DNA from 3 places in the Enterobacter cloacae complex sp. 394I7 genome. Region 2 is predicted to be linked to each of the others. Evidence: riboswitches for the same ligand, from Rfam matches in the RefSeq annotation. Region 2 holds a riboswitch; each other region holds the start of a gene.

The links. A riboswitch is a leader RNA that binds a small molecule or an ion and turns the genes downstream of it on or off. The one in region 2 is predicted to bind thiamine pyrophosphate.
Region 1: it holds a riboswitch for thiamine pyrophosphate, as region 2 does, so the genes downstream of both, thiC (phosphomethylpyrimidine synthase ThiC) here and thiB (thiamine ABC transporter substrate binding subunit) in region 2, are expected to answer to the same signal.
Region 3: it holds a riboswitch for thiamine pyrophosphate, as region 2 does, so the genes downstream of both, thiM (hydroxyethylthiazole kinase) here and thiB (thiamine ABC transporter substrate binding subunit) in region 2, are expected to answer to the same signal.

Annotation. Positions count from the first base shown of each region.
Region 1 is NZ_JBXWCR010000015.1:5,703-11,506, forward strand. Features, by position in the region: gene nfi (deoxyribonuclease V) at 1-141, opposite strand, end outside; gene hemE (uroporphyrinogen decarboxylase) at 151-1,215, opposite strand; partial or broken gene AC2FAP_RS23700 (hypothetical protein) at 1,217-1,306, shown strand; partial or broken gene nudC (NAD(+) diphosphatase) at 1,275-2,027, opposite strand; gene AC2FAP_RS23710 (Rsd/AlgQ family anti-sigma factor) at 2,123-2,620, shown strand; TPP riboswitch at 2,719-2,828, shown strand; gene thiC (phosphomethylpyrimidine synthase ThiC) at 2,907-4,802, shown strand; gene thiE (thiamine phosphate synthase) at 4,802-5,437, shown strand; gene AC2FAP_RS23725 (HesA/MoeB/ThiF family protein) at 5,430-5,804, shown strand, end outside.
Region 2 is NZ_JBXWCR010000003.1:137,605-143,408, forward strand. Features, by position in the region: gene AC2FAP_RS14065 (sugar efflux transporter) at 1-154, opposite strand, end outside; gene sgrT (glucose uptake inhibitor SgrT) at 274-426, opposite strand; gene sgrR (HTH-type transcriptional regulator SgrR) at 515-2,170, shown strand; TPP riboswitch at 2,207-2,307, shown strand; gene thiB (thiamine ABC transporter substrate binding subunit) at 2,339-3,322, shown strand; gene thiP (thiamine/thiamine pyrophosphate ABC transporter permease ThiP) at 3,298-4,908, shown strand; gene thiQ (thiamine ABC transporter ATP-binding protein ThiQ) at 4,892-5,593, shown strand; gene AC2FAP_RS14095 (DedA family protein) at 5,621-5,804, opposite strand, start outside.
Region 3 is NZ_JBXWCR010000001.1:2,018,717-2,024,520, reverse strand. Features, by position in the region: TPP riboswitch at 1,287-1,383, shown strand; gene thiM (hydroxyethylthiazole kinase) at 1,419-2,189, shown strand; gene thiD (bifunctional hydroxymethylpyrimidine kinase/phosphomethylpyrimidine kinase) at 2,186-2,986, shown strand; gene AC2FAP_RS09805 (GntR family transcriptional regulator) at 3,029-3,775, shown strand; gene AC2FAP_RS09800 (PfkB family carbohydrate kinase) at 3,749-4,702, opposite strand; gene AC2FAP_RS09795 (ADP-ribosylglycohydrolase family protein) at 4,699-5,703, opposite strand; gene AC2FAP_RS09790 (nucleoside permease) at 5,700-5,804, opposite strand, start outside.

The sequences.
Region 1 (5,804 bases), on a different contig from region 2:
CGCCCGCGTCACTTCACCTCCCTGCTCAAACCCCACATCTGCTCCGCCAATGTACTGCGGCGGGTCTGTGTCCAGACGATCCTCACGGATCACGGATGAGGCCAGTTCTATCTGTTGAGCGCGTAATGACGCGAGATCCATAACCACTCCTTACTGATGATAATGTGCAGAAAGTCGGTGCACCGCCTCCACAAACGCGCCAGCGTGTTCTGGCGGTACATCCTGATGAATACCGTGCCCGAGGTTGAACACGTGTCCTTCGCCCTGGCCGAAACCAGCAAGAATGGAGGCCACCTCTTCCTCAATACGGGCAGGCTGAGCATAGAGCATAGACGGGTCCATGTTGCCCTGCAGCGCCACTTTGTCACCCACGCGACGGCGCGCATCGGCAATATCGGTTGTCCAGTCGAGACCCAACGCGTCACAGCCGGTTGCGGCCATGGCTTCCAGCCACTGCCCGCCGCCTTTGGTGAACAGCGTCACCGGCACCCGGCGACCTTCGTTTTCACGCAGCAGGCCATCGACGATTTTATGCATGTAATACAGCGAGAACTGCTGGTAATCGCGCCCGGTCAGCACGCCGCCCCAGGTATCGAAAATCATCACCGACTGCGCGCCTGCTTTAATCTGCGCGTTAAGATAGAGTGTGACGCTCTTCGCCAGCTTGTCGAGCAGCGTATGCAGCGCCTGTGGCTCCGCGTACATCATCTTTTTAATGACGGTAAAGGCTTTGCTGCTGCCACCTTCCACCATATAGGTCGCCAGCGTCCACGGGCTGCCTGAGAAGCCAATCAGCGGCACTTCGCCTTTCAGTTCACGGCGAATTGTGCGCACGGCGTTCATCACATACCCCAGCTCCTGCTCAGGATCCGGTACCGGCAGCTTATCAACGTCGGCTTTGCTTTTGATCGGGGAGGTGAAACGCGGACCTTCACCGGTTTCGAAATAGAGCCCAAGGCCCATGGCATCCGGAATGGTCAGAATGTCCGAAAAGAGAATAGCGGCATCCAGCGGGTAGCGGCGCAGCGGCTGGAGCGTCACTTCGCAGGCCAGCTCGGCATTTTTGCACAGCGACATAAAATCACCCGCCTGCGCACGCGTGGCTTTGTACTCTGGCAGATAGCGCCCCGCCTGGCGCATCATCCACACCGGGGTGACATCAACGGGCTGGCGCAGCAGCGCACGCAGATAACGATCGTTCTTCAGTTCGGTCATTTTGCAGTTCCTTATTGCGTCAGTCCGTGAGTGTAACACTACTCATACTCGGCCCGACACATTGCCACGGTATCTTCTATCAGCCGACGGGCTACCGTTCCCGGCGGGGGTAACAGTGGCAAATCGTCATAACGGTACCAGTTCGCGTCCAGCAGCTCTTTCTGGTCGATAACAATCTCACCGCTATCGTATTCGGCCATAAACGCCGTCATCAGCGACTGCGGGAACGGCCACGGCTGAGACGTCACGTAATGCAGGTTCTTCACCCGGATCCCGCTCTCTTCCATCACTTCACGCGCCACCGCCTGCTCCAGCGTTTCGCCCACTTCAACGAACCCGGCAAGAACAGTATGAATGCCGTTGCGATGGCGGGTATGTTGCGCCAGCAGAATGGAATCGTCACGCCGGATAGCGACGATAATGCACGGCGCAATCTGCGGATAATAGCGTTCACGGCAGTGGCTGCAGAGCATGGCCCACTCGGTTTTGCTCGGGTGCATGGTATGCCCGCAGTAGCCGCAGTATTTATGCGATCGGTAAAACTCGGCCAACTGCACGCCACGGCCTGCCAGCTGGAACAGGCACACATCGAGATCCAGCACCTGACGAACGGATCCCATGTCCTGGCGGCGAGGCTGCTGGATCAACCACACCGGCTCCCCTTGCCACTCGCCGATCTTCAGTGCAGGCTGACCAACGAGATCGAAACGATCGGCAGTGCCATGGGGTATTTCCCCACCGGGCAGCCATAATTTTTGTTCGTGACTGACAATCCACCAACCCAGATCTGATTTTTCAATAATACGATCCATATCTATTGCACTACCTTCGCTTCACTGACATGTTGTTAGCATTGTGGTTACATTTTGGATAAGCAGAATCAATTCTAAACCTTGCGGAGTCGAACATGTTAAACCAGCTAGAAAGCCTGACTGAGCGCGTTAGAGGAAGTAACAAACTGGTGGATCGCTGGCTACATGTGCGCAAGCATCTACTCGTGGCTTATTACAATCTGGTCGGTATTAAGCCTGGCAAAGAATCGTTTATGCGGCTGAATGAAAAAGCGCTGGATGATTTTTGTCAGAGCCTGGTCGACTACCTGTCCGACGGCCATTTCAATATTTATGAACGCATTATCCGCGAAATGGAAGGCACTAGCCCGTATTTAACGGCATCCAAACTCTACCCGCTGCTGGAAGCCAATACCCAGCAGATCATGAATTACTACGATTCCACCCTCGAGAACGCCATCGATCACGACAACTACCTTGAGTTTCAACAGGCGCTGTCCGATCTCGGCGAAGCGCTGGAAGAGCGATTCTCGCTGGAAGATAAGCTGATCGCTCTCGTGCTGGATAACGATTCTAAGGCCAGCAACGAAGATAACATCGCGCGGCCTGCTTGAGTTCTTAATCGTTAACGAGTAGTTTACAAACATTCGCCCCTCTCAGGAGGGGGTATTACACGAAATCATTCATGCGATAGCGCGAACGATGGCGTGTAAATTTCTTGTCGGAGTGCCCAGTGTGAAAGCACGGGCTGAGACCGTTAATTCGGGATCCGCGGAACCTGATCAGGCTAATACCTGCGAAGGGAACAAGAGTAAAACTGCTGTAGTATCGCCCCCGGGCGATCTCCTCTTGCTTCATCCGTCGTCTGACAAGCCATGTCCTTCACTTTTGGAATGAGCTATGTCTACTACTAAACTGACCCGCCGCGAACAGCGCGCACACGCCCAACACTTCATCGACACCCTGGAAGGCACCGCTTTCCCGAACTCTAAGCGTATTTACATCACCGGCTCTCAGGCGGATATCCGCGTTCCGATGCGCGAAATCCAGCTTAGCCCGACGCTTCTTGGCGGCAGCAAAGAAAACCCGCAGTATGAAGACAACGAAGCCGTGCCAGTCTACGACACGTCTGGCCCATACGGCGATCCTGATGTGGCCATTAACGTGCAGCAGGGGCTGGCAAAACTTCGCCAGCGCTGGATTGACGCGCGTAACGACTGCGAAGAACTGACGGTTCGCAGCTCTGCCTACACCAAAGAGCGTCTGGCCGACGACGGCCTGGACGAACTGCGCTTCGCGGGCCTGCTGACGCCGAAACGTGCGAAAGCGGGCAAATGCGTCACCCAGCTGCACTATGCGCGTCAGGGGATCGTCACCCCAGAGATGGAGTTTATCGCCATCCGTGAAAATATGGGCCGTGAGCGCATCCGTAGCGAAGTGCTGCGCCACCAGCATCCGGGCGAAGGTTTCGGTGCCCGCCTGCCGGAAAACATCACCCCGGAGTTTGTGCGCGATGAGGTGGCCGCTGGCCGCGCGATTATCCCCGCCAACATCAATCACCCGGAATCCGAACCGATGATTATCGGCCGCAACTTCCTGGTGAAGGTCAACGCCAATATCGGTAACTCCGCGGTCACCTCCTCCATCGAAGAAGAGGTCGAGAAGCTGGTCTGGTCAACGCGCTGGGGCGCGGACACGGTAATGGATCTCTCCACCGGGCGTTATATCCACGAAACCCGCGAGTGGATCCTGCGTAACAGCCCGGTGCCTATCGGAACGGTGCCGGTCTATCAGGCGCTGGAGAAAGTGAACGGTATCGCTGAAAACCTCACCTGGGAAGCGTTCCGCGACACGCTGCTGGAGCAGGCTGAACAGGGTGTAGACTACTTCACCATCCACGCGGGGGTGCTGCTGCGCTACGTGCCGATGACCGCGAAGCGTCTGACCGGCATTGTCTCGCGCGGGGGCTCAATCATGGCGAAGTGGTGTCTGTCTCATCATCAGGAAAACTTCCTCTACGAACACTTCCGCGAGATCTGCGAAATCTGTGCCGCTTACGACGTCTCGCTGTCGCTGGGCGACGGCCTGCGCCCTGGTTCCATTCGTGATGCCAACGACGAAGCGCAGTTTGCTGAACTGCACACGCTGGGCGAGCTGACCAAAATCGCCTGGGAGTATGACGTGCAGGTGATGATTGAAGGCCCGGGCCATGTCCCCATGCAGATGATCCGCCGCAATATGACGGAAGAACTGGAGCACTGCCATGAAGCACCATTCTATACCCTGGGGCCGTTGACCACCGATATTGCCCCGGGTTACGACCACTTCACCTCCGGAATTGGTGCGGCGATGATCGGCTGGTTCGGTTGCGCCATGCTCTGCTATGTGACGCCAAAAGAGCACCTCGGTCTGCCCAACAAAGAGGACGTGAAGCAGGGGCTTATCACCTACAAAATTGCCGCCCACGCTGCGGACCTGGCGAAAGGCCATCCGGGCGCGCAAATTCGCGATAACGCGATGTCGAAGGCCCGCTTTGAATTCCGCTGGGAAGATCAGTTTAACCTCGCGCTCGACCCGTTTACCGCCCGCGCCTATCACGACGAAACCCTGCCGCAGGAGTCCGGCAAAGTGGCCCATTTCTGCTCCATGTGTGGGCCAAAATTCTGCTCGATGAAGATCAGCCAGGAAGTGCGTGACTACGCCGCCGCGCAAACCATTGAAGTGGGCATGGCGGATATGTCAGAAACCTTCCGCGCGAAAGGCGGCGAAATCTACCTCAAAAAAGAGGAGGCGTAATGTACCAGCCCGATTTCCCACCCGTGCCCTTTCGTTTAGGGCTCTACCCGGTGGTGGATAGCGTGGAGTGGATTGCCCGCCTGCTGGAGGCTGGTGTACGCACGCTGCAGCTACGCATCAAAGATAAACGCGATGAGGAGGTGGAGAACGATGTCGCCGCCGCCATCGCGCTGGGGCGTCGGTATCACGCCCGCCTGTTTATCAACGACTACTGGCGACTGGCGATAAAGCACCAGGCCTACGGCGTGCATCTGGGTCAGGAGGACCTGGAGACCACAGACCTGAATGCCATCCGGGAAGCCGGTTTGCGCCTGGGTGTCTCGACCCATGACGATATGGAGATTGACGTGGCGCTGGCGGCTCGCCCTTCGTACATTGCGCTTGGACACGTCTTCCCGACGCAAACTAAACAGATGCCCTCCGCGCCACAAGGGCTGGCACAGCTGGCGGCTCACGTGAAGCGTCTTGCGCAGTACCCGACCGTGGCCATCGGCGGGATTAGCCTTGAACGCGCGCCGGCCGTGCTGGATACCGGTGTCGGCAGTATCGCCGTCGTCAGTGCCATCACCCAGGCCGCAGACTGGCAGGCCGCCACCCGGCAGCTCTTACAACTGGCAGGAGCAGGCGATGAATGATCGTGACTTTATGCGCTATAGCCGCCAGATCCTGCTGGAGGATATCGCCATTGACGGGCAGCAAAAGCTGCTCGCCAGCCGGGTTTTGATTGTCGGGCTGGGCGGATTAGGCGCGCCTGCCGCGCTCTATCTGGCCGGTGCAGGCGTGGGCACGCTGGTACTGGCCGATGACGACGAGGTGCATCTTAGCAACCTGCAGCGTCAAATCCTCTTCACCACCGAGGATATCAACCAGCCCAAAGTACACATTACCCGCCAGCGTCTGAACCAGCTGAACCCGGATATTGAGCTCATTGCGTGTCAGGAGCGGCTCAGCGGCGACAGTCTGCTCCGAGAAGTCGCCCTGGCCGACGTGGTGCTGGACTGC
Region 2 (5,804 bases):
CCACCCAAAACGGCTGCGCCCCCACCTCACGGCTGAGAAACAGGCTCAGCGTCGGAGCCTGCAATGCCCCCGCCACGCCCATCATAAAGGCCACCAGCATAAAAGCGGCATACACGCCGTTCAGGCGTCGCCCCATCGTCATCAACCAGAGCATGCGCAAGTCCTTGTGAAAGCGAATCGAAAGTGGGTGAATAGTAAACGAAAAAAGCCAGCAAAAACATTTTGCTGGCGGGTGATAAGCACCAATACTCAGTCACACATGATCGAGGCGAGTTAGCAAGAAGAGGTCGGTTTCGTAACGTCCCACTGCATCAGATCTTCCAGGATTTTCAACCGTTGCTCTGCACACTGGCGGGCCAGCCAGGACGCTCCCTGCGTCGCTGAAAAATAACGCTGATAAAACTGACGTGCGGTAGACCTCTTCATAATTTACCTCCTCACTTCATCGGGAAGAATTATTGGCCTAATATAGGGATTAATAAATTGCTGATTTTTTTTCAGGAGTTCCCCTTTTATGCCCTCTGGTCGTCTGCAACAACAATTTATCCGCCTCTGGCAATGCTGCGAGGGGCGATCGCAGGAGACCACGCTGAACGAGCTGGCGGACCTGCTCAGCTGTTCGCGCCGGCACATGCGCACGCTGCTTAATACCATGCAGCAGCAGGGCTGGCTCAACTGGGAGGCCGAGGCGGGTCGCGGAAAACGCTCGCGCCTGACCTTTCTGTATACCGGGCTGGCGTTGCAGCAGCAGCGGGCGGAAGACCTGCTGGAACAGGACCGCATCGACCAGCTGGTGCAGCTGGTGGGGGACAAAGCGGCAGTACGCCAGATGCTGGTGTCGCATCTCGGGCGCAGCTTTCGTCAGGGTCGCCACATTCTGCGGGTGCTCTACTATCGACCGATGAAAAACCTGTTACCCGGCACGGCGTTACGCCGCTCTGAAACCCATATGGCCCGACAAATATTCAGCGGCCTGACGCGCATAAATGAGGAAAATGGGGAACTGGAAGCGGATATTGCGCACCACTGGCAGCAACTTTCTCCTCTTCACTGGCGCTTTTTTCTACGTCCTGGTATTCATTTCCACCACGGCCGCGAGCTGGAGATGGTCGATGTGATTGCCTCTTTAGAGCGCGCCTGCACGCTACCGCTCTATTCCCATATTTCACGCGTTCACTCCCCTACGGCATGGACACTGGATGTTGAACTGTCTCAGCCGGACAAATGGCTTCCGTGGCTGCTGGGCTATGTACCGTCGATGATTTTGCCCGGTGAATGGGAATCGATGAATAATTTTGCCAGCCTGCCGATTGGCACCGGCCCCTACTCTGTATCGCGCAATAACAACAACCAGCTGAAAATCCGCGCTTTTGATGACTATTTTGGCTACCGGGCGCTGATCGACGAAGTGAACGTGTGGGTATTACCGGATCTCAATGAAGAGCTGAGCGCCGGGCTGACGCTGGAAGGGCCCACCACGGGCGAAAAGGCCGTGGAGAGCCGGCTCGAAGAAGGGTGCTACTACCTGCTGTTCGACAGCCGTACCCATCGCGGGGCAAACCATGAGGTGCGTAAATGGATAAGCCACGTGTTGTCGCCCTCCAGCCTGATTTATCATGCGGAGGAGCAGTACCAGACCTACTGGTTCCCGGCGTATGGTCTGCTTCCTCGCTGGCATCACGCCCGCCCGACATACTGCGACAAGCCCGCCGGGCTGGAGTCCATCACCCTGACCTACTATCGCGAGCACGTTGAACACCGCTTTATCGCCAGAATCATGACCCGACTGCTGGCCGCCGTTGGGGTGAGGCTGGATGTCAAAGAGGTGGATTACGATGAATGGCATCAGGGGGAGATCGTCAGCGACATCTGGCTCAACAGCGCCAACTTTACCCTGCCGCTTGATTTCTCGCTCTTCTCTCACCTGTATGAGGTCCCGCTTATCCAGCACTGCATAGACCGGGACTGGCAGCAGGACGCGGCACGCTGGCGCGCCGGCGACATGAATCTGGCCTCATGGTGCCAGCAGTTGCTGGCTGAACAAGCGATCGTGCCGTTGATCCACCACTGGCTGATGATCCAGGGGCAACGTAGTATGCGCGGTGTCAGAATGAATACGCTGGGCTGGTTTGATTTTAAATCCGCCTGGTTTTCGCCGCCGGAGCCATAACACTTTCGTAATATTTGCCAAATCATTACAATAGCGCCGTTCTCAACGGGGTGCTGCATCACTGATGTGCGCTGAGATAATACCCGTCGAACCTGATCCGGATAACGCCGGCGAAGGGATTTGAGGCTGTCACTCAAAATCCTTTGCCACTCAACCTTGAGGTGCAAAGTGTTAAAAAAAGTTCTCCCCCTTCTGGCGCTGTTTGCGCTCCCTGCTGTCGCGAAGCCCGTCCTGACGGTCTACACCTACGACTCCTTCTCAGCCGACTGGGGTCCGGGTCCGGTGGTGAAAAAAGCCTTTGAAGCTGACTGTCAGTGCGAACTGAAGTTCGTGGCGCTGGAAGATGGCGTCTCGCTGCTTAACCGCCTGCGCATGGAAGGCAAAAACAGTAAAGCCGATGTGGTGCTTGGGCTGGATAACAACCTGCTGGAGGCCGCCTCGAAAACCAGACTGTTTGCCAAAAGCGGCGTCGCCACCGATGCCGTCAGCGTCCCGGGCGGCTGGCAGGACGACACCTTTGTGCCGTTCGATTACGGTTACTTCGCGTTTGTTTACGACAAAAACAAGCTTAAAAACCCGCCGAAAAGCCTGAAGGAACTGGTCGAAAGCGAGCAGAAATGGCGCGTTATTTATGAAGATCCTCGCACCAGTACGCCAGGCCTGGGGCTGCTGCTGTGGATGCAGAAAGTCTACGGCGATGACGCTCCGCAAGCGTGGCAGAAGCTGGCCGCCAAAACCGTCACCGTGACAAAAGGCTGGAGCGAAGCCTACGGTCTGTTCCTGAAAGGGGAAAGTGATCTGGTTCTGAGCTACACCACCTCCCCGGCTTATCACATCATCGCCGAGAAAAAAGACAATTACGCCGCCGCCAGTTTTGCTGAAGGGCACTATCTGCAGGTCGAAGTGGCAGCCCGCACGGCATCCAGCAAACAGCCCGAACTGGCCGAGAAGTTCCTGAAATTTATGGTCTCCCCGGCATTCCAGAACGCGATTCCAGCGGGTAACTGGATGTACCCCGTGACCAGCGTGGCGTTGCCAGCGGGCTTTGAGAAACTGACCAAACCGCAAACCTCGCTGGAGTTTACGCCTCAGCAGGTTGCCGCGCAGCGAGCAGCATGGGTAAGTGAATGGCAACGCGCCGTCAGCCGTTAATTCCCGGCTGGTTAATTCCTGGGCTGCTCGCCGCCGTATTGATGGTGGCGGTCAGTCTGGGCGCATTCCTTGCCTTGTGGTTTAACGCGCCAGAGAGCGACCTGTTCGCGCTCTGGCACGACAGTTATCTCTGGCACGTTATCCGTTTCTCTTTCTGGCAGGCCTTTCTCTCTGCGCTGCTGTCGGTTATCCCCGCCATTTTCCTGGCACGCGCGCTTTATCGCCGCCGTTTCCCCGGCAGGCAGGCCCTGCTGCGCCTGTGCGCCATGACGCTGATCCTGCCGGTCCTGGTGGCCGTGTTTGGCATCCTGAGCGTCTATGGTCGTCAGGGGTGGCTGGCTTTACTTTTCAGCCTGCTGGGTCTGGAGTGGCGCTTCTCGCCCTACGGACTGAAGGGCATTCTGCTGGCGCATGTCTTTTTCAATATGCCGATGGCGACCAGACTCTTTTTACAGGCACTGGAAAACATCCCCGGTGAACAGCGCCAGCTTGCCGCCCAGTTGGGCATGCGCGGCGTATCCTTCTTCCGCCTGGTCGAATGGCCGTGGCTGCGTCGTCAGATCCCGCCGGTTGCGGCTCTGATCTTTATGCTCTGTTTCGCCAGTTTTGCCACCGTGCTTTCACTCGGCGGCGGCCCGCAGGCCACCACCATCGAACTGGCAATTTACCAGGCGCTCAGTTACGACTATGACCCCGGCCGCGCCGCGCTGCTGGCGATGGTGCAGATGGTTTGCTGCCTGTGCCTTGTGCTGCTGAGCCAGCGTCTGAGCAAAGCCATCCCGCCGGGCAGTAATCAGATAACCGGCTGGCGCGACCCGCAGGACAGCATGCATAGCCGGATCGCTGACCTGCTGCTTATCACGCTGGCGCTGCTGCTGCTGCTTCCGCCGCTGATGGCCGTCATCGTCGATGGCCTGAACCTGAATCTCGTTACCGTGTTGCAGCAGCCCGTTCTCTGGCAGGCAACGTGGACCTCGTTGCGGATCGCGCTGGCCGCCGGGCTGCTGTGTGTCATGCTGACCATGATGCTTTTATGGAGCAGCCGCGAGCTTTACGCGCGTCAGGCCCGTAAAGCCGGGCACGCCCTGGAGCTGACAGGCATGCTGATCCTGGCGATGCCCGGCATTGTACTGGCGACGGGGTTCTTTTTACTGTTCAACAGCACTATTGGCCTGCCGGAAAACGCCGACGGCATCGTGATTTTCACCAATGCCCTGATGGCGATCCCCTACGCGCTGAAGGTGCTGGAAAATCCGATGCGAGACATCAACAGCCGCTACGCGCTGCTGTGCCAGTCGCTCGGTCTGCAGGGCTGGCAGCGGCTAAAGATTATCGAACTGCGTGCGCTGAAACGCCCGCTGGCCCAGGCCCTGGCCTTCGCCTGTGTGCTCTCAATTGGTGATTTTGGTGTCGTGGCGCTCTTCGGTAATGAAGATTTCCGCACCCTGCCGTACTGGCTGTACCAGCAAATTGGCTCCTATCGTAGCCAGGAGGGAGCCGTCACGGCGCTGCTGTTACTGGTGCTCTGCTTTGCCTTATTTACCGTTATCGAAAAACTTCCGGGGCGTAATGTTAAAACTGACTGATGTAACCTGGCTCTACCAGCATCTGCCAATGCGCTTCTCCCTTTCGGTTCGTCAGGGAGAGATGATTGCGGTTCTGGGTCCGAGCGGGGCCGGAAAGAGTACTTTGCTCAATCTGATTGCCGGTTTTCTGCAACCGGCGAGCGGGTCGATAGTGATTGAAAACCGCGACCATACGCGCACGCCACCCGCCCGACGTCCGGTGTCGATGCTGTTCCAGGAAAATAATCTGTTCATGCACCTGACGGTGCGGCAAAACATCGCCCTGGGTATGGATCCTGGCCTGAAACTCAACGACGGTCAGCGCCAGAAGCTGGAGCTGATTGCCGCTCAGATGGGCATTACCGCGTTTATTGATCGCCTCCCCGAAGCCCTCTCCGGCGGGCAGCGTCAGCGGGTGGCGCTGGCGCGCTGCCTGGTGCGCGAGCAGCCCATACTGCTTCTGGATGAGCCCTTCTCTGCACTCGATCCTGCCTTGCGCCAGGAGATGCTTACCCTGGTGCAGGACGTGTGCCAGCGTCAGCAACTGACAATGCTGATGGTTTCGCACAGCATTGAGGATGCCGCGCGGATTGCGCCACGATCGGTGGTCATTGCAGAAGGGCGAATTGCCTGGGATGGCGGCACAGAGGAACTGCTCAGCGGTCACGCAGGGGCGTCTTCATTGTTAGGCATCAGTGCGGGCTGACCCTCTCCCACGGGAGAGGGAAACAGATTAACGGCTCACCACCTTCAAGAGGATTTCACCGTACACCGGCATCAGCGGGTGGCGAATCAGGGCGACCAGCGCCACCACGGCAACCCCCAGCATTAACGGCGCGAGCCACAGCAGGCGCGAGCGTGGCAGATAACGCGTCAGGCGATCAACATTCGCTTTCGCGCTGCGCCACAGTCGCCAG
Region 3 (5,804 bases), on a different contig from region 2:
AAAATGATTAATTTTAAGATGTGTCTTTTGAGTGAATTAAATCGGGTTTAATCGCGTTTAATGGCAAAGTAATGACCCAGCAGGGGAGGTAATGGGCTGTTTAAGTAGGTAAATGATGGTTACTTAATATACTATTACCACAGGCCGGATAAGGTGATGTGGCTCCCTCAGCGCTTTTAAGCTACTGTATTTGTGGGCAATTAATTATCATTTCGTTATAGTGTTGCCTGGCAAATTTTCAATTTACCCTCAAGAAAAAATCCCCAGCTTTTTTATTCCCACATGATAATCAATATCACTTGCAAACGATAGTTATTCTCAATACAAGCCGGGTCGAAAGCCTTCGCCCCTCAGAGGGTCTATGTAGGCCCGCTCTCTGTATGCGCCTGTGGCGCTACCACTCTCAACCCTGTGGGTTTGTATGGCTTGCCACAAGATAACGCGCCACAGGCGCACAGGGGAGGCGGACGCCTCCAGGGTGGCCCGGCTGGGCCACTGGTCCACAGGGTAAAGCAACAGAATGGTATTGTGTTGTTATTAAGTAATTGAGAATAAAGGGTTATCTGAGCGAGCGCACTGTAAGAGCGGAAGGTTGGACAATGTTTGACCAGAATGCAGGCCATCCGGTAGGGAGTGCCCCCAGATATTTGGCGAAAATACTCTCATCACCCGGGGCCTCAGATCGAGGGGCCTAGCAACAATATCCAAACTCCCAGATATTTTCCCACCCAACTGGAAGGAATCCGCCCCTATTTTCTGTTCGTGTATAAGTTAGGCTGAGGGAGGCTTGCCAGTGTACACCCCCTGGATTTGGTGATCTGTTAAGTTATTGATTTTGATCGATTTTAGATCAATCATCCGTTGGCGGGAATACCCCCACCCAGACGGATGGCACACAATGAATAACGATAAGTCAAACCACCCTAAACACTTCCAATACTTGGGCCGCATGGTCACTGTTTACCCTACACACATCATTATTGATGGTATAAAGATCAGCCGTTCCCGTCTTTCCTTTGCATTCCAATTGGAATTGGCAAAAGCACTTCGACTGCATGGAGAAAGCGTATGCAGAAAATAGATTCCATTTAAATCATCACGATTGAAATTATTTTCTTAAGCCGCCTTATGGGCGGTTTTTTTGTGCCCGCCATTTATCTGTGGGACACAACGTGAGACACAAACTGGGACACAGAGGATTTTTTAGGGTTGAGTCTTTGGCTTCCCGCTGGCATGATCCAGAACAGGGATTAACGGGACGTTAATCGCAAGCTTTTGATTTTGTAGTACATGACTCGGGGTGCCCTTCCTTGTGAAGGCTGAGAAATACCCGTACCACCTGATCTGGATAATGCCAGCGTAGGGAAGTCAGATGCCTTCCCGGTCATCGCTTCTTCACGCACGGCAGGAGCGATACCATGCAGCCTGACCTGCTCGATTTACACGTTTTACATCAGTTTCGAACCCGTTCCCCACTTACCCACTGTATGACCAACGATGTGGTACAGACCTTTACGGCCAATGTGTTACTGGCGCTTGGCGCTTCCCCGGCTATGGTGATTGAAGCCGAAGAGGCTGAGCAGTTTTCCGCGCTCGCAGATGCCCTGCTGATTAACGTCGGGACGCTGACGGCGCCGCGCGCCCAGTCGATGCGCCGGGCGATTGAGCGTGCAGTGGCAGCAGGGAAACCCTGGACGCTTGACCCGGTTGCCGTAGGGGCGCTGACGTTCCGCACCCGTTTTTGCCACCAAATCCTCGCCCTGAAACCGGCGGCCATTCGCGGCAATGCCTCGGAAATTCTCGCCCTTGCCGGGATGAGTGCGGGCGGGCGCGGCGTCGATACCACCGACACGGCGGCAACTGCGCTGCCTGCCGCGCAGGCGCTGGCTCGCCAGACGAATGCCATTGTGGTGGTCACCGGTGAACGGGATTACGTCACAGACGGGCAGCGCACCCGCACGGTCGTGGGCGGTGACCCGATGATGACCCGCGTGGTGGGAACGGGATGCGCGCTCTCGGCAGTCGTGGCGGCGAGCTGCTCGCTTCCCGGCGACCGGCTGGACAACATCGCCGCCGCTTGCGGATGGATGAAACGTGCCGGATCGGCAGCCATCGCCCGGTCCGGTGGTCCCGGCAGTTTTGCCAGCGCGTTCCTCGACGCGCTCTACACTCTGGAGGAACGGGTATGAATCGGATTAACGCCCTTACCATTGCCGGTACCGACCCAAGCGGCGGCGCGGGCATTCAGGCTGATTTGAAAACTTTCTCCGCACTCGGGGCGTACGGCTGCTCGGTGATTACCGCGCTGGTGGCGCAAAATACGCGTGGCGTGCAGTCGGTTTACCGCATTGAGCCGGACTTTGTCGCCGCACAGCTGGATTCGGTTTTCAGCGATGTGCGAATCGACACCACCAAGATTGGGATGCTGGCCGAGACCGACATTGTTGAAGCGGTGGCAGAACGGCTTAAACGTTACCAGGTGCAAAATGTGGTGCTGGATACCGTGATGCTGGCAAAAAGCGGTGACCCGCTGCTGTCCGCCTCCGCCGTAGAGACGCTGCGAAATAAGCTGCTGCCGCAGGTGGCGCTTATCACGCCTAATCTGCCTGAAGCTGCTGCGCTGCTGGATGCGCCGCACGCGCAGAATGAGCGCGAAATGAAAGAGCAGGGGAATGCGCTCCTGGCGATGGGCTGCGGCGCCGTGCTGATGAAAGGTGGTCATCTTGATGATGAAGAAAGCCCTGACTGGTTGTTTACCCACGACGGTGCGCTGCGTTTCACGGCCCCGCGGGTACAGACCAAAAACACCCACGGGACCGGCTGCACGCTCTCTGCCGCGCTGGCGGCTTTGCGCCCCCGTCGTGACAACTGGGGGGATACGGTCCGCGACGCTAAAATCTGGCTCTCCGAAGCGCTGGCAAAAGCCGATACTCTCGAGGTTGGTCACGGTATTGGTCCGGTACACCATTTTCATGCCTGGTGGTAAGCCGTATACTGGCAACACACACCAGGCCTGAGAAAAACAGAGATGGAACAAGCGCATACCCGGTTAATCGATCAACTGAATGAACGCATTGCCGCCCCGGACAACACGCCGCTGTATCTGAAATTTGCCGAAACGGTAAAAAACGCGGTACGCAACGGGGTGCTGGAGCATGGGAATATACTGCCCGGCGAGCGCGATCTCAGTCAGTTAACCGGCGTGTCGCGCATTACCGTGCGCAAAGCGATGCAGGCTCTGGAAGCCGACGGCGTAGTGACGCGCGCCCGGGGCTATGGGACGCAAATCAATAACATCTTTGAATACTCGCTCAAGGAAGCGCGCGGTTTTTCTCAGCAGGTGGTGCTGCGCGGCAAAAAGCCCAACACGCTGTGGGTGAATAAACGGGTGGTGAAATGCCCGGAAGAGGTGGCCAGCCAGCTGTCAGTGCCGCCGGAGAGCGAGGTCTTTTTGCTTAAGCGCATCCGCTATGTGGATGATGACGCCGTATCGATTGAGGAGTCCTGGGTGCCGGTAGGGTTGATTCACGATCCGGATGCAATTGGGATTTCCCTGTATGACTACTTCCGTAGCCAGAATATCTTCCCGCAACGCACCCGCTCACGCGTCAGTGCCCGCATGCCGGACAGCGAGTTTCAGACGCATATCCGCATGGATGACAAAATCCCGGTGCTGGTGATCAAGCAAGTTGCACTTGATCAGCAGAACCGGCCCATTGAGTTCAGCATCAGCTACTGCCGTAGCGATTTATACGTCTTTGTGTGCGAGGAGTAACGCCTCGCGCCCTGGCGCGCAGTCGCCGCCGCGGTGGCTAACGACCCAGGCTGCCACTGCATTGCCAAGCGTAACGGCATCAGCCAGCGACCATCCTGCCGCCAGCCCGGCAAGCGTGCCACCGGCGTGGCTGTCGCCCGCACCGATCGTGTCGACGACGGTTGCGGGAAACGCCGGAACGTAGCCCGATTTATCACCCTCATACCAGGCGGCACCGTCTTTATCGTGGCGAATAATCAGCGCAGAACCAAAACGCTGTAGCCACTGCGGGCCGAGTGTTTCAGCTTCCATGCCAAATCGTCCCGCTGCCATCTCGGCTTCCTGGCGATTAAGCGATACCATCGGCTTACAGGCCATGATCCGCGCCATCAGCGCATCAGGAATATCGGCAATGCGCGGCCCAAAGTCGATAAACGCGGTAATGTTTTCCAGGCCTTCCAGCCAGGCCGTCAGACGCTCTCCGCACGGTGACGCCAGCTGATAGCCTGAGAGGTAGACCAGGCTTTCAGACGGCACGTGCAGCGCATCCAGCCAGCGCTGTTGCCACTGGTTCTCCACGCCGCTAAACGACATAAAGGTCCGCTCACCGTCCGGTTCGACCAGCGCCAGACACCAGCCGTTGTCGCCCGTTTCTACGTCGATGACGCTGTGCAGATCCTGTTTGGCCATGGCGTTACGGATGATGTCTGCCCACACTCCGTGACCGACAGGGAGCGCGTTTTGCGCGGCGATCCCGAGCCGTTTCAGCGCAATAGCAATATTCAGCGCACAGCCGCCGATATTGACACCCTGTTGTTTGAGTTCGATATCACACCCGCGCCAGGGCAGGGCATAGGCGTCGGCGATCACGTCGATGACCGCAGCACCCAACACCGTGACCGGGCGAGTGGCGTGCAGTGTTTCAAGGCGTGCAGCAAAAGCACTCATACGCCCTCCCTTTGCTCCCGGAAGTGCAGCAGTTTTTCACAGTAGTGGTTAAAGTCGAGGCGGTTTACGGCGTCGAGTTCCTCCTTGTACGCCGGGTCAATCGCCTGTACGCCGTGAAGCGCACCGCAGATTGCCGTCGCCATCGCGCCGATGGTGTCCGTATCACCGCCGAGGTTGGCGCACAAAATGGCGCAGCGGTTCGGGTCGGTGCCTGCCAGTTCGACCATCGCAATCGCCGCTGGAACCGACTCAAGCGTGCTGGTGCCCGCGCCAATAAGCTGGTAAACCTGCTCGCTGGCGGAATCGATGCCGTTGGCTTCACGCACGGTCTTAAGGGCGAGCTCAATCCGTGCCGCCAGCGATGCGCTGAAGGTGGTTGTTTTCGCTTCCTGTGCGTAGCGGGCAATGCCTGGCAGGGCATCGACGATGTTCTGCCAGCGTTCACCGTCAATGGCACGCGACACCGCCCAGGCTATCACCACCGCGCCGGCAATCGCGAGGTCGGATTTATGGGTCGGGCTTGAGGCCAGCGCCACCTCTGCGACAAAGTGCTCCAGACGCGTGGCCGGCAGCAGGCAGCCCAGCGGAGAGGCGCGCATCGCCGCACCGTTGGTGACGCCGTTGTTTTCCAGTTCACTGACCGGCTTGCCGTCACGAATGGCGTTAAGCGCAATCTTCGATGTCGGACCTAACACATTCTTGTTAAACGCATCGAACGACTCCGCCCAGTGCAGAATATGTTTGCCGATAACATCCGCGTTGATCTGCCCGTCGCATTCGATAATCGCATCCGCCAGGCATAACGCCATTGACGTATCGTCGGTGAATTCTGCCTGCTTAAAATAGCAGGCGGCGTTATTTTCAGCCGGTCCGGGTAAAAAACGGTCGATCCAGCCGAAGTGCGCTTTGACGCGCTTTCTCGGCCAAAGCTCCGACGGCATGCCCATCGCATCCCCTAACGCTTGCCCGTAAAGGGCACCGAGAACACGTTCTTGTTTCATTTAACTTCCCCTCGTGTCAGCGCGGTATCGCCTTCAACCACCTCAATTGCGGTGATCTCTTTGTCCGATTCGCGGAAAAACAGCATAAACAGCACGGCGAT